Regions from separate parts of the Shewanella sp. VK101 genome, predicted to be linked through region 1. Evidence: predicted binding sites of a transcription regulator. Region 1 holds the regulator's gene; each other region holds the start of a gene.
The links. The regulator ArgR, encoded in region 1, controls arginine synthesis, uptake and breakdown. The targets are predictions, from matches to a motif close to ANTGAATANNTATTCANT.
Positions count from the first base shown of each region.

Region 1 (5,956 bases):
CGGTTCTTGTCGTAAACACCGGCTTTTTTCAGTACTTCAGCAGCAATGGCCACAGTGGTGTTCACTGGGTTAGTGATGATACCGATCAGCGCCTTGGGACAAGTCGCGGCCACTTTTTCAATCAGGTTACGGACGATACCGGCATTGATATTGAACAGATCAGAACGATCCATGCCCGGCTTACGGGCAACACCGGCAGAAATCAGCACCACATCGGCACCTTCCAGTGCAGGCGTTGGGTCTTCACCGGCAAAACCTTTAACTTCAACTGCTGTCGGGATATGACTCAGATCCACGGCAACCCCAGGCGTTACGGGGGCGATATCATAGAGTGACAGCTGAGAGCCGGCAGGCAATTGGGTTTTCAACAGAAGGGCAAGAGCCTGGCCGATACCACCAGCAGCACCAAGTACAGCAACTTTCATAGTTATCTCCGTCAATTCTCGGAATTATGTGTGACATAGATCTAATTCTGTGATGGCGCAACATTAAAGGATCGTCACAAAAATAGCAATTATCCCTTAGTCATATGACTCTGTTTCATCAAAAGCTGAATTAACTTCAGCATTTTCTACTGCCCACTGAGGCTTCTTTTACCCACCAAATGACCTGCATTGCATTTTTATGCAGACATCTTGGGTATTTGTTGACACTTATCCGTTTGATATGCAGAATGACCGGGATTTTCTGAATAACGACAGAAGAAGATAATGCAAGCAAGCAAAAATCAGGATGAGCTAATCAGAACCTTCAAGGCTCTGCTTAAAGAGGAGCGCTTCGGCTCCCAGAGTGAAATAGTCAATGCACTGCAAGCCGAAGGCTTTGCCAATATCAACCAGTCCAAAGTCTCGCGCATGCTGAGCAAGTTCGGTGCCGTGCGCACTCGTAACGCCAAGCAGGAGATGGTCTACTGCTTACCGGCTGAACTAGGGGTACCTACCGCCGGCAGCCCGCTGAAGAATCTGGTATTGGATGTGGATCATAACCAAGCCATGATAGTGGTGCGTACCAGCCCGGGGGCGGCGCAGTTAATTGCCAGGCTGTTGGACTCCATCGGCAAGCCAGAAGGTATTCTGGGCACTATCGCCGGTGATGATACTATTTTCATCTGCCCTTCCAGCATCAAGACCATAGATGAAACCCTGGAAACAGTGAAGTCGCTGTTCAATTACACAGACTGAGTTGAAAATGCCATAAAAAAACGCCCTTCAATGAGGGGCGTTTTTGTTTTTATCGCGCTATTAATCATCAAACTGGATCATGAAATCCAGAGATGGGGCAAAGAAAGAGGAACCAGTTACCGCCTGAGTAAAGTGCATCAGGTGATCATGGTGTCCTTCTCCGTCACCGAAAACCATACTGTGAAGCATCTTTTCAAAATGGTTAGGTGTCTTACAGGTGGAAATAAACATCAAACCCTGCTGTTTTACAGAACCATAGGGCATGCTCTGACGCAGGATCTCCATCGACTCACCATTGTCATACTTGAGATTTACCCGCTTGATATGTGCCGTCAGCGGTTTGTCTTCCGAGGCGTACTCTATGTTGTCCTGCTTGGTGCGGCCTATGATGTCTTCCTGCTTTTTCTGCGGCAGTCTGTGCCACTTACTCAGATTATGGACATATTTCTGTACATGAATGTAGCTACCGCCGCGAAATGCATCGTCTTCATCACCTACCAGGGCCACAGCTTGACGGCCTCTGCCCTTGGGGTTTTCTGTGCCATCGACAAAACCGGTCAGATCGCGGCTGTCCATAAAGCGGAACCCGCGCTCCTCCTCTTCCAGTTCAGCCAACCCTTCCAGCATTTCGTTGACCTCATTGGCTACCAGATGAAGAATATCCAGGCGATCACAACGCAGGTGAATAAAAATATCGAACTCTATCGCAGGCGCATCCCGGTTACCCGACTCCATCGCAGGGAATGGCCTGAGTTCAGCCGGTCTGCTTCCCGGATAGAGGTGATCCCAAAAGTTGGCACCAATCGCCACAAAGGCGTTAAAGGCACTGTCGGCATACTGATCTGCCAGCTCATACAAATACTGGGCGACATTGGCCAGGCAAGGACGCAGTTGTGACTCCCCGCCTTCGTTGGCATTGAACATCAGATAAACGCTGTGCAGATTTCCCTCAGCGCAGATTCCCAGTTGTTCCCGTGGCATAACCTGTGTATCCATTTGCAATCTACCCTTTCAGATTAATTCATCTTCGGCCTTATTATCCGCAACTTGAGCATTAATTTGAATTAGCTCACGCACGTTTTTGCCGATTGCTTTCAATAACCTGATGCCTGCCCGTCTTTTCGGGACTCGGACGCTCCCCGATAAACGCCGCTTTCAACATTGACGCCTATGGCCTGATAACCACCAAAAGCTCCGAGAGAATCACTCAAAGTATGCCCCTTTTTCATCAGCTCACGGCGGGTCTCCATGGAAAAGCCCGACTCGAGACTGATATAACCGCCATCTGTCATCTGCTCGCCGGTCGGTTGGCTAGAACCTGTATGCAGTATTCTTGGAGCATCGCCCGCCTCCTGCAGGTTGAGGCCAAAATCAATCAGATTAATCATGATCTGAGCGTGCATCTGGGGTTGGGTGGCTCCCCCCATGACGCCAAAGCTGAGCCAAGGCTTGCCATCTTTGGTGACAAAGGCCGGAATTATGGTATGAAACGGTCTCTTACCCGGTGCATAGGAGTTAGCACGCCCGGGAGTGAGATCAAACAGCTGGCCCCTGTCCTGTAACACAAATCCCAAATCCGGAGGCGTCATGCCTGAGCCCATGCCACGATAATTGCTCTGGATGAGAGACACCATATTGCCTTCTTTATCAGCGGTAGTGAGATAGATGGTATCACCGTGTAAAAGATTGGGATTACCCGGCTCAACACTGGCGGCGGCTTTGTCAGCATCGATAAGCTTGGCTCTGGCGTAGTTGTATTCTTTGGAGATAAGTGAGGCTACCGGCACTTTGGCAAAGTCCATGTCGGCGTAGAACTTGGCTCGGTCGGCAAACGCCAGCTTTTTTGCTTCCACGAAATGATGCACATATTCGGCGCTGTCCAGCCCCATGGCCTTGAGATTAAATGGCTCCAGGGTTTTAAGGATCTGCAGTGCCGCTATTCCCTGGCCGTTGGGCGGCAGCTCCCAGATATCATAGCCCCGATAATTAACCGATACAGGCTCGACCCACTCACTCTTGTGAGAAGCGAGATCTTCATAGGAAAGATAACCGCCCTGTTGTTGCATATAAGCGGCAATACTGCGGGCTATCTCTCCTTTGTAAAAGACATCCCGGCCCCCCTTGGCAATTTTTTCATAGCTGTTTGCCAAAGCTGGGTTTCGAAACAATTCACCGACGGCCGGCATGCGGCCGCCTGGCATATAGGTTTCTTTAAACCCCGGGTATTTGGCCAGCTTGTCACCGCTGCGAGCCAGATAGAAGGCTATGAGCTCGGAAACCGGAAATCCTTCACGGGCATAATGAATAGCCGGTGCCAGGTTATCCTTCATGGGCAATTTGCCGAACTTGTCATGCAGTTCATACCAGCCATCCACGGCACCGGGCACGGATACGGGCAAAGGCCCATAAGGCGGCAGATGCTCAAGCCCTTTGGCCTTGAGCATCTCCAGCGTCAAAGAAGCCGGACTGCGGCCAGACGCATTGAGCCCATAGAGCCGCTGCTCTTTGGCGCTCCAGACAATGGCAAAAAGATCGCCGCCTATGCCTGAACCCGTAGGCTCAACCAACCCCAGCATGGCATTGGCAGCAATAGCGGCATCTACGGCACTGCCTCCTTGCTTAAGAATATCGACCGCCACCTGAGTCGCCAGTGGTTGGCTGGTTGCCGCCATGCCATTGACCGCATAGACTTCAGAGCGGCTCGCAAAGGCCGCGCCCGTGATTCTGTCCATCGCCATGCTTCCCGTGCTGCAGAAAACAGCCAAACTCCCGATGACGCCGAGTAACAGCTGACGACATGAGTTGTTGCTGATATTCCGTATCCCTTGTGCGTCCTGCATTTTATTATTGCTGTAGTTATGCATCTCGCCTCCGCTCTCATCCCGGAGCGGCGCATGGGCGAGTCCGGGGTTCAGTGAATACCTATGATGAGTTCAATCAAACCGATTGCTTGGTATAACACAGAGACAAACAAATTATCACCCACAGCAAACTTATGAAACAATTGTTGTTAACAGCCATTACCGAACAACACCAACGGATGTTCCAGTGCCGACAGCCTGACTCTCTGCCCTGGAGAAAACTGTACCTGATGACTACGAACCTCGAGTATGACGCCCTCTTGCTGCACATCATAATGGCAAACATTGCCCAGAAAACGCCGCTCGGTAACCACGGCCAGGCCCTGTTCGTCGGGTCGTAACTCCAACTGCTGTGGCCGCAGCAACAACTCGCCCTGCCAGTTCAGTGGCAAACCATGGGGCAAAGAGCTTTTAAGTCGACCGATTTGAGTATCGACACAGTGTTCGCAGCTGACCAGGGCCTTAAGATAATTACCGCTGCCGAGAAAGTCCGCCACATAGCGATTGACCGGGTTGGCATAGAGAGTTTCAGCACTGCCTTGCTGCACTATTTTTCCATCTTCAAACAGCGCCAGGGTATCGGCAAAAACAAAGGCTTCATCCTTACTGTGGGTCACAAATACGGCGCTGACGTTACGGCTCTTGAGGATCGCGCGAATCTCCAACATCAGCTCGCCACGTACCTGGGCATCTATGTTGGAGAAGGGTTCATCCAACAACAGCAGTTCAGGCTCATAGGCAAGCGCCCTGGCAATCGACACCCTTTGCTGTTGACCACCGGACAACTCGTGGGGATAACGTTCAGCAAGCCCCGGGAGCTTGACCAGATCCAACATCTCCTCAAGTCTGCTCAGACGCTGCGCCTTATTCAATCCCTTGACACCAAAGAGGATATTCTGCGCGACCGTCAAGTGGGGAAACAGGGCATAGTCCTGAAAGATCATCCCCACGCCACGCTCCTCTCCCGGAACCTGCAGCTTATCCGTGGTTACTGCACTGCCGCTGATATGAATTTCACCGGCGGAGACCGGCTGCAGTCCGGCAATGGCTCTGAGCAAGGTCGTTTTGCCACAACCACTGGGTCCGAGCAGGGCGGCAATTTCACCGGCTTGCAAGGTAATGCTCAGCCCTTTGAGCACCTGTTGGGCGCCATAATGGCTGTGGAGTTGCTTGACACTCAGGGTCGACATCAGTTGTTTTGCTCCAGCGAACGGTTGAGATAAATCAAGGGCACCAGCCCCACCAACACAATGACAATAGCCGCCAGCGCCCCCTGCTCCAACTGCTCATCGGAGACGTATTGGAACACTTGGGTAGCCAGGTTGTGAAACCCGACAGGGCTTAGCAGCAAGGCAGCCGGCAACTCTTTCATCGCCTCGATAAATACCAGTAGCAGAGCCGCAAAAATACCGCTGCGCAGCAATGGCAGATGGATTAATGCCAGTACTTTACCCGGTGTCTTGCCCAGGCTGATGGCCGCCATGTCGAGAGAAGGCGACAGCCGTTTGTAACTGCTCTCTATGCTACCGATGGCGATGGCGGCAAAGCGAATACAAAACGCCAGCACCAGGGCGGCGATACTGCCGGTGAACAAGAGCCCCGGGCCTTGGCGCTCGAACAGGGCATAGAGATCATCGATTCTGAAATCGAGCCAGGTCAGCGGAATAAGCACGGCAATCGCCAGCACAGTGCCCGGCAGAGCGTAGCCGGTACTGACCAGACGGGATGGCAGTATGTCCCACTTTCGCGGACTCAGGCGGCGAATGAACATCAAGAGGATAGCCAAGAGCAAACACAATACACTGCTGATGGCGGCGACTGTTAGGCTGTTGAGGCTGTACTGCCAAAAGTCACTGTTCCAGCTCTGTTGCCAGTAATCCAAGGCGTAACTGCCGAGAATGACAAATGGCAAAA
Region 1 is NZ_CM151402.1:1,128,420-1,134,375, reverse strand. Features, by position in the region: gene mdh (malate dehydrogenase) at 1-425, opposite strand, end outside; gene argR (transcriptional regulator ArgR) at 711-1,181, shown strand; gene ACSHSR_RS05085 (Dyp-type peroxidase) at 1,242-2,177, opposite strand; gene ggt (gamma-glutamyltransferase) at 2,276-3,919, opposite strand; gene ACSHSR_RS05075 (ABC transporter ATP-binding protein) at 4,192-5,235, opposite strand; gene ACSHSR_RS05070 (ABC transporter permease) at 5,232-5,956, opposite strand, start outside.

Region 2 (5,956 bases), 710 kb from region 1:
CCGAGTACTATGCCGTTTTTGTGGCCCAGACCCGAGCGGGGCAGGATCACCGCCGCCAGAGAAGGGTCGGCCACATGAACCGCAATTCCGGTCGGGATCAATACAGTTTCACCCGGGGCTATGGTGATGCTGGTGTCCAGCATGGCGCGTAGATCCATGCCGGCACTGCCTGGGGTCGCATAGCTTGGCAGCGGAAATTCACTGCCAATACGCGAGTCGAGAATTTTCAGTTCTATGGGTGTTTTCATGAGTTGTTTTTATGCTTCGCTATCAGGATCAGCAACTGTTTGGCCAGGCTCAACTTGTCGGTGGCCGGCAGTTCATCACAACCTGTTGCAGAAAATACTTTCAGGGCATTCCGGTCGGCGTTGAAACCCTGACCCGGAACAGACACATCGTTGGCGGCAATCATATCGAGTTTCTTGCGCTTGAGCTTGTCACGCGCATAGGTCTCCACCTCATGGGTTTCTGCCGCAAAACCCACGGTAAAGGGCCGGATAGGATGGCTGGCGACCGTTGCCAGAATATCCGGGTTACGCACCAGTGCCAATGCCATGGTTTCGGAAGATTTTTTTATCTTGGCTTCGGCGACATCGGCGACACGATAGTCTGCCACTGCGGCGCAGCCAATAAAAATATCCTGCTGTTCAACCCTTTGCATCACGGCATCGAGCATCTCTTTGGCCGATTGCACATCGACTCGGGTCACCCCTGCCGGGGTCGCCAAATTAACCGGGCCGCTGACCAGAGTCACTTCGGCGCCCATCTGCGCCGCTGCGGTGGCCAGTGCAAACCCCATCTTGCCTGAGCTGTGGTTGGAAATATAACGCACAGGATCTATCGCTTCGCGGGTCGGTCCGGCAGTCAGCAGCAGCTTTTGGCCTGCCAACAGCTGTGGCTCAATGCAAGCGGCGGCTCGCTGGGCGATATCATTGGGTTCCAGCATACGCCCCGGGCCGACTTCACCACAGGCTTGGCTGCCGCTATCTGGGCCCCAGATACCATAGCCGCGCTCGGCCAGCACCTTGAGGTTCTCCTGAGTTGCTACGTTTTGGTACATCTGTTGGTTCATCGCCGGGCAGAGCACCACCTTAGCCGCCGTTGCCAGGCAGGTGGTGGTGATCAGTTCATCGGCCATACCGGCACGAATACGGGCCAACAGGTTGGCGGTTGCGGGGGCAATGATAACCAGATCGGCCCAGCGGGCCAATTCGATATGTCCCATGGCAGCCTCGGCCGCAGGATCCAGCAGATCTGAGGCCACAGGATGGCCGGATAACGCCTGCAAGGTCAGCGGGGTAATGAATTCCATGGCGCTCTGGCTCATGACGACCCTGACTTCGGCACCTCTGTCCAGCAGGCGCCGCACCAGATCGGCACTCTTGTAGGCGGCAATGCCACCGCCAATCCCCAAGAGGATTTTTTTATGCTTCAGGCTCATAGAGACAATCAACTGATGGTAATTGGCGGCTAAGATATCACAAAGCTCCCCCGACTTGGCAGGATGCAGCTTCAAAAATCTCGACCATAATTGAAACAAAGTATAGGGCACAGGGATGGGAGCCAAGGATGGGGATCAGAGACTGGCCAACGGGCGAGGGACCGAGGGAAAAGTTGTTGCAGCAGGGAGCCAAGGGCCTGAGTGATGCCGAGTTACTGGCAGTATTGCTGCGTAACGGCCTGGCGGGGCAGAGTGCGGTCGAATTGGCCAGAGATTTGCTCGCGGCATTCGGTTCACTGCGGCAACTCTTGGTGGCACCACTGAATCAGGTTGCCCGAATTCCGGGAATGGGACCGGTAAAATATACCCAATTGCAGGCGGCTGCTGAACTTTCGAGGCGAATTTCCCGGGAAAAGCTGCAAAGAGGGGCGGTTTTGACAAATCCGGATTTGACTCGCGACTATTTAATGAGACAATTAGCAGACCGTGCCACCGAGGTGTTTGCGATTCTGTTGCTGGACAGCCAGCACCGAGTGATCCAATTCGTGGAATTATTCCATGGCACCCTGGACTCTGCATCTGTCTACCCACGAGAGGTGGTTAGGCTGGTGCTGGAAAAACAGGCCGCGGCGGTCATAGTTTGCCATAATCACCCGTCCGGCGTGGCTGAGCCCAGCCAGGCTGACAGGCGAATTACTGAGCGGTTGAAATGTGCGCTCGCAACCATAGATGTTTCACTTCTGGATCATATGGTTGTAGGGGATTGCGAGATAGTTTCCTTCGCAGAACGCGGATGGATGGATTGATCCATCGCTTGATCTTTCCTCAGTTATCCTGTATAACATGCGCCCTCTTTGTGCCTCGGGCGACGGCCATACGAGGTACATTAATGCTCGAGCGTTAAAATTGTTTTTTGGAGAAGATTGACATGTCAAGAGTATGCCAAGTTACTGGCAAGCGACCAATGGTTGGTAACAACCGTTCGCACGCAAAAAACGCAACTCGTCGTCGTTTTTTACCTAACCTGCAGAACCACCGTTTCTGGTTAGAAGACGAAAAGCGTTTCGTACAATTGCGCGTTTCTACCAAGGGTATGCGCATTATCGACAAGAAAGGTATCGAAGTCGTTGTTGCTGAACTTCGTGCCCGTGGCGAGAAGGTGTAATAGAAAATGGCTAAAGCTAAAGGCAATCGTGAGAAGATCAAGCTGGTTTCAAGCGCCAAGACTGGTCACTTCTACACTACCGACAAGAACAAGCGTAACATGCCTGAGAAAATGGAGATCAAAAAGTTTGATCCCGTAGTTCGTCAGCACGTTATCTACAAAGAAGCCAAAATCAAGTAATTCACTTGGTATTTGAATTCTTGGAAAGCCCCTCTCGCAGGGGCTTTTTTTTGATTTGAATTTAGCCGCCGCGGCCGTAGTCGAGCCGGTTTGGCTCTCGTTGCCCTTAAGCTTATCTCCTCAGTCACCAAGCAACTGCCTCTATCACCTTCAACCCATTTTAGCCCTGAGTTATTCCGCGTAAGGATCCGGCTGCTGGCCTTCTGCGGTTCAGGTGGATTCATACTTTCTAAACAGATCCCTGCTATACCTTTCTATGCAATCACTTGAACCGCAGCGGCGAATATTTACTCGGTTTGAGTCTCAGGGGGGAAGATGCAGGATATAGCTTACCCTTCATGTGAATAGTTAGAGATTTAAAATAAGTATTTGTGCAAATAAATTCTTTTTAAGTGAATTTAAATGCATTATTATGTTGTCCGTGCCACGGAGGTGGCATTCATTTTATGTCGGCTTTAACGAATGTGAGGTAAATCCCAAGGTGCGTACCACAGAATTGGTTGATGGTTTTCGTCATTCTGCTCCCTATGTCAATGCTCACAGGGGCAAGACATTTGTGGTGATGTTGGGGGGTGAGGCGTTGGCTCAGCCTAAGTTTCGCTCCATCATCAATGATGTTGCTCTGCTGCATAGCCTGGGGATCAAGGTGGTATTGGTCTATGGCGCCCGGCCACAGATAGACGAAGCCTTGGCTAACAATCAGATTGAGCCTGCCTACCATCAAGGCGTGCGGATCACCGATGAAGCCACTCTCAAGGTCATTAAGCAGGTAGCCGGTTCTTTGCAGTTTGATATTACAGCCAGGTTGTCCATGAGCCTGTCGAACACGCCGATGCAGGGCGCACAGATCAACGTGGTCAGTGGTAACTTTGTCATCGCCCAGCCTTTGGGGGTCGACAATGGTATTGACTATTGCCTCTCAGGCAAGGTGCGTCGTATCGATGTTCAGGGACTCAAACGGCAGATGGAAAACAACTGCATTATCCTGATGGGGCCGATAGCGGCTTCAGTCACTGGCGAGAGCTTTAACCTCACCGCCGAAGAAGTGGCGACTCAGGTGGCTATCAAGCTCAAGGCCGACAAGATGATAGGCTTCAGCTCCCAGAATGGTATTTTGGATCGCAACGGTGATGTGATTGCCGAGCTGATGCCCAACGATGCCCAAAAAATTCTCGATAAACTGGTCGGCCAGGGTGAAGGCTGTGTCGGCACCATGGCATTTCTCAAGGCCAGTATTGATGCCTGTCGCAGCGGTGTGCCCCGTTGCCATCTGGTCAGCTATCTGGAAGATGGTGCCCTGTTGCAGGAACTCTTCTCCCGTGAGGGCATAGGTACCCAGATAGTCACAGAGAGTGCCGAGCGCTTGCGGCGCGCATCCATTGCCGATATTGGCGGCATACTCAACCTGATCCGCCCGCTGGAAGAGCAGGGGATCCTGGTGCGTCGCTCCCGTGAGCAACTGGAGATAGAAATAGAGCAGTTTATGCTGATTGAGCGTGATGGCCTGGTGATAGGCTGCGCGGCGCTCTATCCCTTTGAAGAGGACAACGCCGGCGAGTTTGCCTGTCTGGTGGTGCATCCTGACTATCGCGACGCCGATCGCGGTAGCCTGCTGTTGCAGAACATCATAGGCCAGGCCAAGGTGCGTGGTTATTCCAGGCTGTTTGCGCTGACGACCCGCAGCATTCACTGGTTCCTGGAACACGGCTTTGAGCTGGTGGAGGTCGATGCCTTGCCGAATAAGAAGAAGCAGCTCTATAACTACCAGCGTCGCTCCAAAATTTTGGCGCTTGACCTGTAAAAACCAGCCCCGCTCAGCGGGGCTTTTTGTAAGCAGGTATATTCCATTTGTTGACATATTATGTCTTTAACTCCTAAGCTAAGCCCACTTATGCCTATCCATTAAGGAGCAAGAGATGAACAGTGGAAGTTACGAGTTGGCGCCATTGACCGGCATCGCCAGTGGCAGTTTTATCGCCTTGATACTGATGTTGGCTGCCATCTTGCTGCTGATCCGCATTCGGAAGATGCCGGCAACGGCCAAGAGCGCCGCCTCGGGTTTGCTGTTGGTAACACTGGCGGGATCTGTGTGGGTATTTTGGCAGGCGCAGGCATCCAAGGTGGAATTGACGGCTCAAAGCCTGGTGGTCGAGGTGCCATTCTACGGCCAGAGCCTGGCTCCAGAGCATCTGCTTTTCTCAGAGGCGAAAGTGATTAATCTCGGCGATGCCAGCGGCCCCAGGCTTGGCATGCGTACCCAGGGCATAGGTCTGCCCGGTTACACCCTGGGGTGGTATCGGCTCAACGATGGCAGCAAAGCGTTTGTGGTTCTGACGGAAAAAGATAGCGTCTTGTTACTGCCGACCGACCTTGGTTACAGCCTGCTGCTGAGTATGCCCGAGGCGGAGAGTTTGCTTAAGGGACTGGGACAGAACCAGCCGGGATAAACGTTGAATATTGCCAACCGGCCCGGAAACTCCATCCGGCCCGGTTGTGTTTGTTACCTGCGAGAGCGTTTTCGCAGCATATCCAAAGTAAACACCACCAGGGCGGCCCAAATAAAGCCGAAGGTAATACTCTTTTCGATATCGAAGGGTTCATCGAACAGGGTCACTGCCATGATAAACATGATGCTTGGGCCTATGTACTGGAAGAAGCCCAGCATGATCAGCGGGATCCGCACTGCTGCACCGGCAAAGCACAGCAAGGGGATGGTAGTGATGATACCGGCGGCCATCAGCAGCAGGTTGAGATCCCAACTGTTGCTGAGCATATTGGCGCCGGCTTCACCGGTGCCCAGCAGTAAAAAGCCCAGCGCTGCCGGCATTAACACTGCAGTTTCGACCAAAAGGCCAGTCTTGGCGTCGACATTGACCTTCTTGCGCAGCAGGGCGTAGAAACCGAAGGAGGCTGCGAGCCCCAGGGATACCAGCGGAATCGAGCCGAAAGAAACCAGCTGGATCACCACCCCGGCGGCGGCAAGCGTTACCGCCACCCATTGCAGTCTCCCGAGCCGCTCCCCCAGAAACAGCATGCCGAGCAACACATTGAACAGCGGGTTGATAAAGTAGCCCAGGCTGGCATCCAGCATATGATCATTGTTGACCGCCCAGATAAACAGCAGCCAGTTGCCGGCGATAAGAATCGAAGTCAGCAGCAGTACCGCCAAC
Region 2 is NZ_CM151402.1:418,144-424,099, forward strand. Features, by position in the region: gene dut (dUTP diphosphatase) at 1-248, opposite strand, end outside; gene coaBC (bifunctional phosphopantothenoylcysteine decarboxylase/phosphopantothenate--cysteine ligase CoaBC) at 245-1,441, opposite strand; gene radC (RadC family protein) at 1,570-2,247, shown strand; gene rpmB (50S ribosomal protein L28) at 2,370-2,606, shown strand; gene rpmG (50S ribosomal protein L33) at 2,613-2,786, shown strand; gene argA (amino-acid N-acetyltransferase) at 3,268-4,587, shown strand; gene ACSHSR_RS02005 (PH domain-containing protein) at 4,703-5,233, shown strand; gene rarD (EamA family transporter RarD) at 5,287-5,956, opposite strand, start outside.
Region 2: a site for ArgR is predicted at 3,178-3,195, ahead of argA (amino-acid N-acetyltransferase). Genes of this name have one in related genera too.

Region 3 (5,956 bases), 420 kb from region 1:
TAGCGCTGAAAGATATAAGAAAACAATGTCATTGCCCAGCTAAGTCTCAAGAGTTTAAATCATACAATCGCGATAGAAAGCCACAAAACCAGGGGTTAAAACCAGCCCTTAAATGGACAAGGAAAGGAGTCATAAATGCAGGAGCTGAACTTTATTCAATCTGTTCAGGAGCGGGATATTGATTTGATGTTGCTGGAGGAGTGCCACACTTCAATGGCCTTCTGCAATTGGTTGGTTTCCCGGGTATATGAATTCCCCCACTCCGTAGAGTTTATCGGCGCCTGGCATTCTGTCATTCACAATCAATACGGTGAGTCGGATCTCGTGGTGATTTTCAAGGCCAATGACGGCTCCCATCAAGCCATTCTTATCGAAAACAAGATAGATGCAACGCCACAACAGCAACAAGGGTTAAGGTATCGCTACCGCGGCGAACATGGGATAGAACAGGGCTATTGGGTCGATTTTCGCACCTGTCTGTTGGCTCCGCAAAAATACCTGGCATCCAACAATGAGCCCTATGATAAAACCATCGCCTATGAGGAACTCATGGCGTACTTTGTCGCCCAAGGGGCATGGTACCGGGCACGGCTTATGGCCGAGAGCATCAACAAGCAAAGACGTGGATACCTTCCCAGCATTAGCCCCGAAGTCACAGAGTTTGCCAGGTGTTATCTTGAGTTTGCGAAAAGACATCACCCGGAGTTGAACCCGGAAACACCCAAAAACCGCGCCGCCGGACATTCCTGGCTGCATTTCTACCCGCTACTGCCCAATAAGCAAATCCGCATCGTTCATCAATTGGCAGGAAGCCTGGTCAAAATCATGTTTCTGGGAGCAGCCGAGCAGCTTGATATACTCACGCAAGCCTTCGGTGCTTATGCAAGCACAGGACTCATGATCAAACGCTCCGGCAAGTCTGTCGTGATGGAACTGCCTACGCCGCCCATTGACCCTTTTAAAGACAAATTCGAAGATGTCCAACCGCAAGTGCAACAATCCATTGCCCAAGCCAAGAAACTGAGACAGATGTTAATTCAGGTGCTGGCGGATAAAGGAATTGCAGCGAGCAATATTCAAGCATCTGACTGGTACTCTTGAAGAACCCCGGTCTATGATTAAGCCATATCTCTTTGAATAGTGAGCAATCATGGCCCGTCTTTTGTTTCTACCTATTATCCTTTCCCTGTTCTGGATAGCGTTTTTACACTTCAACAATGTCCCTTTGGCGCAGGGGAAACGCGGTTTTATTTGGATAATAGGCGTCAGTGGTGCCTTGATTGCCCTGCTGTCACTGGCCATCTGGCTGACGGCCTAAGCTTTTGATATGAGCCTTTGAAATGAATGCTTGAATCGACTCAGAGTGTACCAAAACCCGCGCGTTGCAGATTGCCCTCCAGCAAACCTTAAAACCGATAACCGGCGCGGCACACTGGCTACGCCGGTTATTTTTGAACGTCATGGCTCTCAGCGATTCAGCGCGCAAAGCGCTCAGTTCCCCAATACCGCCAGCAGAATACCGGCAGCGACCGCACTGCCCAGCACCCCGGCCACATTGGGGCCCATGGCGTGCATCAACAGGAAGTTTTGCTGATTGGCCTCTAGCCCCACCTTATTCACCACCCTGGCGGCCATGGGAACGGCCGAGACCCCGGCGGCACCAATCAAGGGGTTGACCTTGCCACCACTGAGTTTACACATGAGCTTGGCCATCAAGACCCCGGCAGCGGTGCCAATGCTGAAAGCCACCGCCCCGAGCAGCAAGATCCCCAATGTCTCGACCCGAAGAAACTGCTCGGCCGAGAGCTTGGAACCAACCGCCAATCCGAGGAAGATAGTGACGATATTGATAAGTTCGTTCTGCGCCGTGTTGGAAAGTCTATCCACCACCCCGGATTCGCGCATCAGGTTTCCGAGACAGAACATGCCCACCAAGGGGGTCGCCGTCGGCAAAAACAATATGGTCATTCCCAGCACCATAAGGGGGAAGATGATCTTCTCCTTCTTGCTGACTTCCCGCAGCTGTTCCATCTTGATCTGCCGCTCGGCTTCCGTGGTCAAGGCCCGCATGATGGGAGGCTGAATGAGCGGCACCAAGGCCATGTAGGAGTACGCGGCCACCGCAATGGCTCCCAGCAAATCAGGCGCCAGTTTGGAGGCGAGGAAAATGGCCGTCGGACCATCGGCGCCGCCTATGATGGCGATGGCACCGGCATCTTGCATACTGAACTCAAACCCGGGTACAAGGTTCAAGGCTATCGCACCAATCAGGGTGGCAAAAATCCCGAACTGAGCAGCCGCGCCCAGCAATAGCGTCTTGGGGTTGGCTATCAGGGCACCGAAATCTGTCATGGCGCCGACCCCCATAAAGATCAGCAGCGGAAAAACCCCGGTATCTATCCCCACGTGATAAACATAGTAGAGCAGCCCATTTTCCTCGGTAAAACCTGCATTGGGGATATTGGCCAGAATGGCGCCGAAGCCGATGGGAAGCAGCAGCAAAGGCTCAAACTTGCGTATTATTGCCAGATACAACAGCAAGGCACCGACCAACATCATCAAGGCCTGTGGCCAGGTAAAATGCGCTATTCCCGTCTCAGACCAAAAAGCGAGTAAACCGTCCATCATCGCTCCTTAGGCCAGTGCCAGCAACTTGGTACCGACGCTGACGGCATCACCTTCCTTGACCAGGATGCGGCTGACTACACCATCGGCCTGAGCCCGGATCTCAGTTTCCATCTTCATCGCCTCGAGTATGATAACGACATCACCGGCGCGAACGCTGTCTCCGGCAGCCACCTGTACCTTGAAGATATTGCCGGAAAGCGGCGCACTCATCTCCAGTTCCGGCCCAGAGGCAACAGCAGGAGCCTGCACAGGAGCAGCCTGCGGCTCTGCCACCGGCAAAGGCGCTACCTGACTGATATCACCGCCCTCACTGACCTGCACCACAAAGCGCTGGCCCTGCACATCCACGGTATAAACCTCCGGCTGACGCCCACCGGTGGCAGCCTTGGTTTGAGTTGTTTGTGACAGAGGAGCTTCCAATTCTGGCTTGGGTTCAAATGCCGCTGGATTGCCACGGTTCTTAATAAACTGCAGGCCGATTTGCGGGAACAGCGCATGAGTCAGCACATCATCGTCGCGCTCTTCGCTGAGGCTCAAACCTTGCGCCAACGCTTTTTCGGCCAGTTCGGCCCGCAGATGTTCAAGCTCAGGCGCGAGCAGATCGGCCGGGCGGCAACTGACAGGCTCGGCCCCCTGCAACACCCGCTGTTGCAATTCACTGTTCACCTTGGCCGGGGTGGCGCCATATTCGCCCTTGAGTACACCTTCCGTCTCCTTGGTCAGCGACTTATAGCGCTCGCCCATGAGCACATTGATTACCGCCTGAGTACCGACAATCTGGGAGGTGGGAGTCACCAGTGGAATAAAACCCAGATCTTCCCGCACTCTTGGGATCTCCTCGAGCACCAGATCCAGCTTGTCCTCGGCGCCCTGCTCTCTGAGCTGGTTTTCCATATTGGTCAGCATGCCACCCGGCACTTGAGCTCGCAGGATACGTGAATCTATGCCTTTTAGTGCCCCTTCAAAACGGGCATATTTTTTTCTGACTTCACGGAAATAGGCGGCAATCTCCTCCAGCAGCGTCAAGTCATAGCCTGTTGCCCTATCGGTATCTTCAACCATGGCAACCAAGGTTTCGGTGGCACTGTGACCATAGGTTTGGCTCATGGAAGAAATGGCAGTATCCAGAACATCAATACCTGCCTCAATCGCCTTTTGATAGGTTGCGGTTGATAACCCTGTAGTGGCATGGCACTGCATGGTGATCAAGAGATCGGTTTCCGACTTCAAGCGGCTTATTAGCTCAAATGCCTCCATCGGCTTGAGCAAACCGGCCATGTCCTTGATACAGAGTGAATGGCAGCCCATATCTTCCAATTGCTTGGCCATGGTCAACCAGGTTTGCAGTGTATGTACGGGGCTTGTGGTGTAAGAAATTGTGCCCTGGGCATGAGCGCCAACATCAATCACGGCTTTCAGCGCGGCTTGCAAGTTGCGCACATCATTCATGGCATCGAACACCCGGAATACATCGACCCCGCTGTCATGGGCGCGCTCCACAAACCGGGTCACCAAGTCGTCACTGTAATGGCGATAACCCAGCAGATTTTGCCCTCTCAATAACATCTGCTGCGGGGTGTTGGGCATGGCTTGTTTCAGCGCCCGGATCCGCTCCCAGGGATCTTCACCCAGATAACGGATACAGGCATCAAAGGTTGCACCGCCCCAGGACTCCAGGGACCAAAAGCCGACACTGTCCAACTTGGATGCAATCGGCAACATATCTTCGATACGCATTCTGGTTGCCAACAATGACTGGTGGGCATCCCGCAGGACAACGTCGGTTAATGCTAAAGCTTTACTCATCTTTTTTATCCATCAGATTGCGGCAATTAAGCCTGTTTTCGGTATTGGTGAATGGCACAACTAATGGCTGCCAGCTGTTGCGGCGTTGGTGCACCTGTCTGGGCGACGACTGCGGATTGTGCCTTGGCCCTTTCCTGAGTTTGGTTCTTATCCTCCAAGCTGGGTTTAGGTGCCAAATAATGGGCCGATATCCGGATCCCCAAGATCAGCAGCCCCAAGAACAGATAAACCAGCCCCATACCAAGCAGCATAATCCCCACAGCTTCCACGAGTTGCTCAGAAAGCGACATCATATCTTCCTCATTTTGTTAATGGCACGGCAGGCCTTTCCATGTCTAAGTCTGGTCTGAGATGACAGAACATGGCACCCCAGCCGGACAATAATGGTAAATATGCGAAAAAAGGCGATTTTCAATCACTGCTTGTTTTAGCCTAACAGGCCAAGTTGCACCTAACCATGTGACTTAGGTCAAAAGCGATAACCAATCTATAACAAAAAACCTTCCTCAATGTAAATTGGTCATACCAAAACAAATCAATAAAACCTCATAGAGAATGATGATTCATAAATATTTATTTAATATTTTTGATGAAAAACCAAAACTCAAACCAAAATGAAGGGAAGATGATATCGCGAATGCCGGCAAGGGTGGCAAGTTTCAACATAGGGGACTTGTGAATACAAATGGTTTTAAAGCCTTTCCCGGATGTGTTCGCCATAAGCGATAAAATTGTCTTAAATTCGGGGGAAAGGTCATATGAAGAGCAAAGCATGGTACTTGATGATGAAAATAGGTTCTCTATCCAGAACTTGTTACATCCCGGACTTTCAGTGGACCTGTGTCTCTGTATCAAGCTTACGGATAAGGCACGGTGGATAGCTAGGAAATTGCAGGCGAGTAAGAAACAGATAGCAAAACGCCCCGCTATTGCGGGGCGTCTTACTTCTTTGCTATTTGGCGCGCATGGAAGGAGTCGAACCTCCGACCGCCTGGTTCGTAGCCAGGTACTCTATCCAGCTGAGCTACATGCGCTTAATCCGGAACTCAGAAAGCTTGGCTCTCAGAGTATAGTAAAGAATGGCGGAGAAGGAGGGATTCGAACCCTCGATGGGAGATAAAGCCCATACTCCCTTAGCAGGGGAGCGCCTTCGGCCACTCGGCCACCTCTCCGCATAAATTGGTGCGCATGGAAGGAGTCGAACCTCCGACCGCCTGGTTCGTAGCCAGGTACTCTATCCAGCTGAGCTACATGCGCTTAAATCTATTGCGTACATTACTTGATATCTGGTGCGCATGGAAGGAGTCGAACCTCCGACCGCCTGGTTCGTAGCCAGGTACTCTATCCAGCTGAGCTACATGCGCTTTCAGATAATCAATTTTTCTTAGCAGCCTTTAAGGTTCCAGATGGTGCGCATGGAAGGAGTCGAACCTCCGACCGCCTGGTTCGTAGCCAGGTACTCTATCCAGCTGAGCTACATGCGCTTGATCATCTTGAAAAACTAAAGCAGAAGTGGCGCGCA
Region 3 is NZ_CM151402.1:1,544,125-1,550,080, reverse strand. Features, by position in the region: gene ACSHSR_RS07000 (PD-(D/E)XK nuclease superfamily protein) at 136-1,101, shown strand; gene ACSHSR_RS06995 (hypothetical protein) at 1,151-1,318, shown strand; gene ACSHSR_RS06990 (sodium ion-translocating decarboxylase subunit beta) at 1,492-2,625, opposite strand; gene oadA (sodium-extruding oxaloacetate decarboxylase subunit alpha) at 2,635-4,434, opposite strand; gene ACSHSR_RS06980 (OadG family transporter subunit) at 4,461-4,727, opposite strand; tRNA gene ACSHSR_RS06975 (tRNA-Arg) at 5,392-5,468, opposite strand; tRNA gene ACSHSR_RS06970 (tRNA-Ser) at 5,515-5,606, opposite strand; tRNA gene ACSHSR_RS06965 (tRNA-Arg) at 5,615-5,691, opposite strand; tRNA gene ACSHSR_RS06960 (tRNA-Arg) at 5,722-5,798, opposite strand; tRNA gene ACSHSR_RS06955 (tRNA-Arg) at 5,842-5,918, opposite strand; tRNA gene ACSHSR_RS06950 (tRNA-Arg) at 5,948-5,956, opposite strand, start outside.
Region 3: a site for ArgR is predicted at 4,999-5,016, ahead of ACSHSR_RS06980 (OadG family transporter subunit). Genes of this name have one in related genera too.

Region 4 (5,956 bases), 230 kb from region 1:
TGCCTACGAGCGCAGCTGGCAATAGGAAGTTTTCTATGAATATTTCTCTTGGCCCGCTGCTCTATTGCTGGCCCAAAGCACAAGTGCAGGCCTTCTACCGTGAAGTTGCAGACAGCACTATTCCACTGGTTTATCTGGGTGAAGCCGTTTGCAGCCGCCGCAGGCAGATGAAGTTTGCCGATTATCTGGCCCTGGCCCTTGAGCTCAAAGCCGCCGGCAAACAGGTTGTATTGTCGACTCTGGCCTTGATAGAGGCACAATCCGAGCTTAAAGAGCTTAAAAAGCAACTCGATAATGGCGAGTTCATAGTTGAGGCCAATGATATGGCCGCCGTTGGTATGGCGCGGGAGCAGGGACTGCCTTTTGTCTGTGGTGCCAGTATCAATAACTACAACAGAGCCAGCCTGGAAAAGCTGCATCAATGGGGCATGCAGCGCTTTGTGATGCCCATTGAGCTGTCAAAAATGTGGCTGCAAAAAGTCACCGCCCCGACGCCAAACTTTGAAATTGAAGTACTGGGTCATGGTTATTTGCCATTGGCGCACTCGGCCCGTTGCTTCACCGCCCGTCATCAAGGGTTGGCAAAGGATGACTGTCAGACGGTATGCATCAAGCATCCAAAAGGCCTGGTCGCCCAGACCCAGGAGCAACAACCACTATTGCGACTCAACGGCATACAGACTCAGTCGGCAGCCCGCTGCGATCTCAGACGGGAAATACCAGAAATGAAACGTTTGAGTGTTGACTGGTTCAGGGTTTCACCGGATGGCCATGACTCCATCGCTCTGGCGGAGTCTTTACTGCAAAATGCAGGGAGTGAAGTCGATGCTGAAACAGGCAAAGAAGCCTGTAATGGATATTGGCACGGCGCGCCTGGCATGGTCTATCAAAGACTTTGATAGCCCCCGGGACTAACGCCTCCCCCTAAAGCAAGCCTCTAAGCAAGAAGCCATAGCGTCTCTGCCGGGCGGCCCTCAATAAGGACTTTCAACAGGCTCCTGTTCATCGGGGGCCTTTTTTGTGCACAGCAACAAACACAAGACCCAGAGCATAAAGCTGCCGAGCCCCAGCCATTCGAGGACTGCCGGCCACCAAAAGTCAGGCCGAGGTAATTGCAGCACCAACTCATGGTAAAAGGGGTTATCCCCCTCGGTAATACCAAGTTCAAGATGCGGTAGAAACAGAAAAGCGCCCAGACTGACGCCGCTGATAAGCGCCGGGATCAGAGTCCACAGAGTGGCGGCACCAAAGGGGCGCTGCAGCAGATAAGCCAGGTAGCAGCCGACGCTGATACAGCCAAAGATAAAGAACCACTTCAGCATCAGGATATGAAGGTGATAGACATTGACGGGAAACAGGCCAACACCGGCCAGGGCCATACAAGTCAGGGTCAGGCTGAGATACAGGAGATGGCCGCTCAATAAGCGAGACAACTGCAGGGTGAATAACCAACAGAGCACCAGGCTCAAACTGCCGAAGAACAAACCACCATTGAGCAGTACCGCCAACTTAGAATGGCCATAACTGCCCAGCTCACTCAGGCTGTGATTGAGCAGGCTGAACTCCCGCCCATCGCCGCTCTGATAGCCCCAGATAACCAACCCCAGGCCAAGCAGCAGTCCAAAGAGTCCCAGCAAACCAAAGCTCAACGCCATTCTTGCCAGTCTCTGTCTTCTTAACATGCCAGTGTATGCCCCGGATTTATTCTCTGCTGTCTAACTTACATGCTCCAGTTTTTTTTTAAAGCCCGGGCAAGGTCTTTTTGCGTTACCGATCGCTTATTTACCCGAGTTTAAACAACAAAATTCGCTTCCGGTCGAATTATTGCACTTTGGTGCCTCGGCCATCCTTTGCTGTTTTGGCATATCCTCCCGCAGGAGATGACAATAGCCTTGATTACCAAGATCATGCCGGGTCTGGAAACTACAGTTCCGCCCAGGAGAAAAAATACAGCGCTAGCAGATTTCACTGTGTCCAGCCGTTGGATAGCTTGTTTACAGAGTTTTATCCCGACCAAAACACTGACCATCGAAGTTTTCAATTAGTATACATATCAATAACCTGCAAACGCTTTACCTCTAAAAAATTTGCAAAAAGCGCTCACTCAAATAACCACAAAAATGTTATGCTTATCACACTTAAAATGATAATAAGGCCTGAATCAATATCGGGCCACTAACTCTGAGCCGGAATTAAAGATGTCCAGAAGGAATTCCACCACCACAGACAGGGAAGTCTGTCTGCAATCCACCGACGAACTCATTTCCACCACAGATCTTCGCGGCGTTATCACTTACGTCAACCCGGCCTTTGCTGAGATATCGGGTTTTTCTGAAGCCGAGCTGTTAGGCCACAGCCACAACATGGTTCGCCATCCCGACATGCCCAAGGCGGCCTTTGCCGAAATGTGGCAATGCCTCAAGGCCGGCAGTTCCTGGCGGGGATTGGTCAAAAACCGTTGTAAGGACGGTGGTTTTTACTGGGTCGATGCTTTCGTGTCCCCCATCTTTGAGCAGGGAAAAATCATTGGTTATCAATCTGTCAGGGTTAAACCCAGTCAAGGCACCATCAAACGGGCCATCAAGGTATACAGTCGCCTGAATCAGGGCAAAAGGGTCAAAGATCCGCTGACGCTGACGCAAAAACGCTTGCTTTCGGCACTGATGGCCGGCTCTGGCTTACTGCTTAGCGGCTATATCTGGGGCTGGGGCGTGGTGTTGGCCGGAGCCATGTTGATGGCGCTCAATCTGGCTATCTTCTATGACGAAGCCTTTCGTATTCCGGCACGATTGATGGCACTCAAGCAAGAGTACGACTCTGTCAGTCGCTTCATCTATGCCGGGCACGATACGTCATCCGTGCTCGAATTTCAGTTGCAGCGTAAGGCCGCCATGCTTCAGGGCGTTTTGGGCCGGACTCAGGATCAAGCGCTTAAAACCAATGATATTGCCGCTCAGTTGGTGGTGGCCACAGAGCAGGCCAGAGTCGGCATGGATCTGGAACAACAACAGATGCAGCAGATAGCCAGTGCCATCGAAGAACTGCATGCCACTATCAGTGAGGTGGCCGACAACACCCAGGCAACCTCAGGCCGTATAGATGAGGCTTATGGCCTCTGTCGTCAAAGCCGGGATGTGATGCATCAGAACAGTGAACATATTCTCCACCTGGCCGATGATGTTGCCAGGGCGGCTTCCAATGCCAAACGCCTGAACGATGAAGCACAGCAAGTTGCCAACGCCATGTCGGAAATCGACGCCATTGCCGACCAAACCAACCTGCTGGCTCTCAATGCAGCCATAGAAGCAGCCAGAGCCGGCGAACAGGGACGCGGCTTTGCGGTGGTCGCCGATGAGGTCAGAGCCTTATCCGGCCGCACCCAGCAGTCCACCAAGAGTATATCTGCCAGCATAGAGGCCATGTTCAGCATGCTGACCCAGTGGGCCAATGAGATGGAAGCCAGTAGACAACAGGCACAGGAGTGCGCCACTGAAGCATTGTCGGCTGTGGAGTCCATCAACACAGTTAATCAGGGGATGGCTGAAATACACGATCTCGCCAGACAAAACGCCGTGGCGGCAACCCAGCAAGGGCAAGTAGTGCAAGAGATAGCAGGCGGCATACAGACGATTCACGGCGCCACCAATGACAATGTCAGCGCCCTGTGTCAGGTTGAGCAAGCCGTATTGCAGTTAAAGGCCAGTGCCGACAGGTCGCTGAACCTGAGACAGACTTTCGGCTGATACCAAAGCCCAGGTTCAGCCTGAGCAACAAATATCTAACCATTTCTTTTTGAAGGATTTTTCATAAGGAATTGCTCAAATAATAATTAAGCAAGGACAGGAAATAACTATGCTGTTGTGATCAAAGAGACAGAACTGACAGCGAATGAATTTACATAGCCGCGCTAAGGGGGTAATCTTGCCCCCTTAAATTCGGGGGCCGGTTGAATGAAAATGCATTCAGAGCCAATATTGCCCCTGGCGAGTAGCTTTGTTACTCATCCAATTAGTGTAGATTCAGGGTGTAATAACCGTGGCAGACGAAAAACAACCCCGCAACATAACAACCATACTCACCTTCCTGGTGCCATCTCTGCTCGGCGTCTTACTCTTTATGACGCCTATCAGCTATAACAACGAACTGACCATTCCTGTGGCGGTGTTGGCCGGTGAACTCAAGAATTTGCTCAATGATTATTTGACCAGCATAATTTGCGCCATAGTGGTATTTACCGCCACGGCCAGTGTATTGGTGAAACTCCTGCGCCCCGCTTTTATCCGCCGCAGCAAGTTTCTCAATTCCCTGTTGAATATCAGCCCTGCCTGGCTCTTGGTCAGGGTTTTGGGCGCCATATTTATCTGTCTGACCTTCTTCCAGGTTGGCCCTGAGATGCTCATAGCCGATTCCACCGGCACCTTGGTGATGAATGGCCTGTTGCCACTGCTGTTCTGTGTATTCTTTTTTGCCGGTATGTTCCTGCCTTTGTTGCTCAACTTTGGCCTGCTGGAACTCTTCGGAACCTTACTGACCAAGTTGATGCGGCCGGTGTTCAACCTGCCGGGACGCAGCGCCATCGACTGTATGGCCTCCTGGCTCGGGGATGGTAGCGTTGGTATTTTGCTGACCAGTAAACAGTATGAGAACCGCTTCTATACCCAGCGTGAAGCGGCGGTTATCGGCACCACCTTCTCGGCAGTCTCTATCACTTTTACCCTTGTGGTACTCACCCAAGTGAAACTGCAGGCGATGTTTGTACCCTTCTACCTGACAGTCTGTCTGGCCGGTATTGTTGCCGCCATAATAGTGCCCAAGTTGCCGCCGCTGTCGCGCAAGAAGGATGTTTATATTGATGGCAGCCCCAGACAAAAAGATGATGAGTCGCTGCCAGCAGGTCATAACTCTCTGTCCTGGGGACTGGATCTGGCGCTCACCAAGGCGTCCCACACAGGTGGCGTATTCAAGGTGCTCTCCGAAGGGGTGAAAAATGTCATCGATATGATCTTCGGTGTGCTCCCCGTCGTAATGGCATTAGGTACCATAGCTCTGGTCATCGCCGAATACACCCCGGTATTTAACTATCTTGGTAAGCCTTTTATTCCATTGTTGGAACTGATGCAGATCCCCGAAGCTACCCAAGCCTCCAAGACTATAGTCGTCGGGTTTGCCGATATGTTTATCCCCTCGATTCTGGCCACCAGCATAGAATCCGACATGACACGCTTTGTGATTGCGGCGCTGTCTGTCACCCAATTGATCTACATGAGTGAAGTAGGTGCCTTGCTTATCGGCAGCAAGATACCGGTGAAAATTTGGGAGTTGTTTGCCATCTTCCTGCTGCGAACCCTGGTTACTCTGCCTGTGATTGCCGGGATGGCACATCTACTGTTCTAAGGGCAATTTAGCCGGACTTCCCCACAACGGCCGCTACATGCGGCCTTTTTTTATTTCTAAGCACTAGAATGTGCTCACAAAATTCGCATTTCGGCCACCAGCATCTACACTGAAAAAAGTCCGTTTTTGAGGCTTTTCGGTGAAAATCTTTGCGTTTCTGCTCCTTTTTACGGCACTTTGGTGCCTCGATAGCCTGACACCGTCATTGGGCTATCGCCCCGTCCTTGAGCAATTTCAGGCCGAAGACGGCTTGTCGATGAACACTGTCAATGACCTCGCCACAGACGATCGTGGTCACCTGTGGATAGCCACTCAAGCCGGACTCAACCGCTTCGATGGCGAACATTTCAGAATCTACAGTAAGCAGGACGCTCCCTACGGCCCTAGTGGCAATCACATTGAAAGACTGTTGTTTTCAAGCCAGAAGGAGTTGTGGCTGCTGACCTTGAGCGATGGCCTGAATCTTTATCATCCGGACAGTGGCCGCTTTGAAATATTGGGTGCCGAAGCCGATCTGCCGCTGACCGGGATCCGCGAGCTGGCAGAAGACAAACAAGGCATG
Region 4 is NZ_CM151402.1:1,353,558-1,359,513, reverse strand. Features, by position in the region: gene ubiU (ubiquinone anaerobic biosynthesis protein UbiU) at 1-25, shown strand, start outside; gene ACSHSR_RS06145 (U32 family peptidase) at 36-899, shown strand; gene ACSHSR_RS06140 (DUF998 domain-containing protein) at 975-1,682, opposite strand; gene ACSHSR_RS06135 (methyl-accepting chemotaxis protein) at 2,199-3,743, shown strand; gene ACSHSR_RS06130 (YjiH family protein) at 4,117-5,394, shown strand; gene ACSHSR_RS06125 (two-component regulator propeller domain-containing protein) at 5,534-5,956, shown strand, end outside.
Region 4: a site for ArgR is predicted at 3,946-3,963, ahead of ACSHSR_RS06130 (YjiH family protein). Genes of this name have one in related genera too.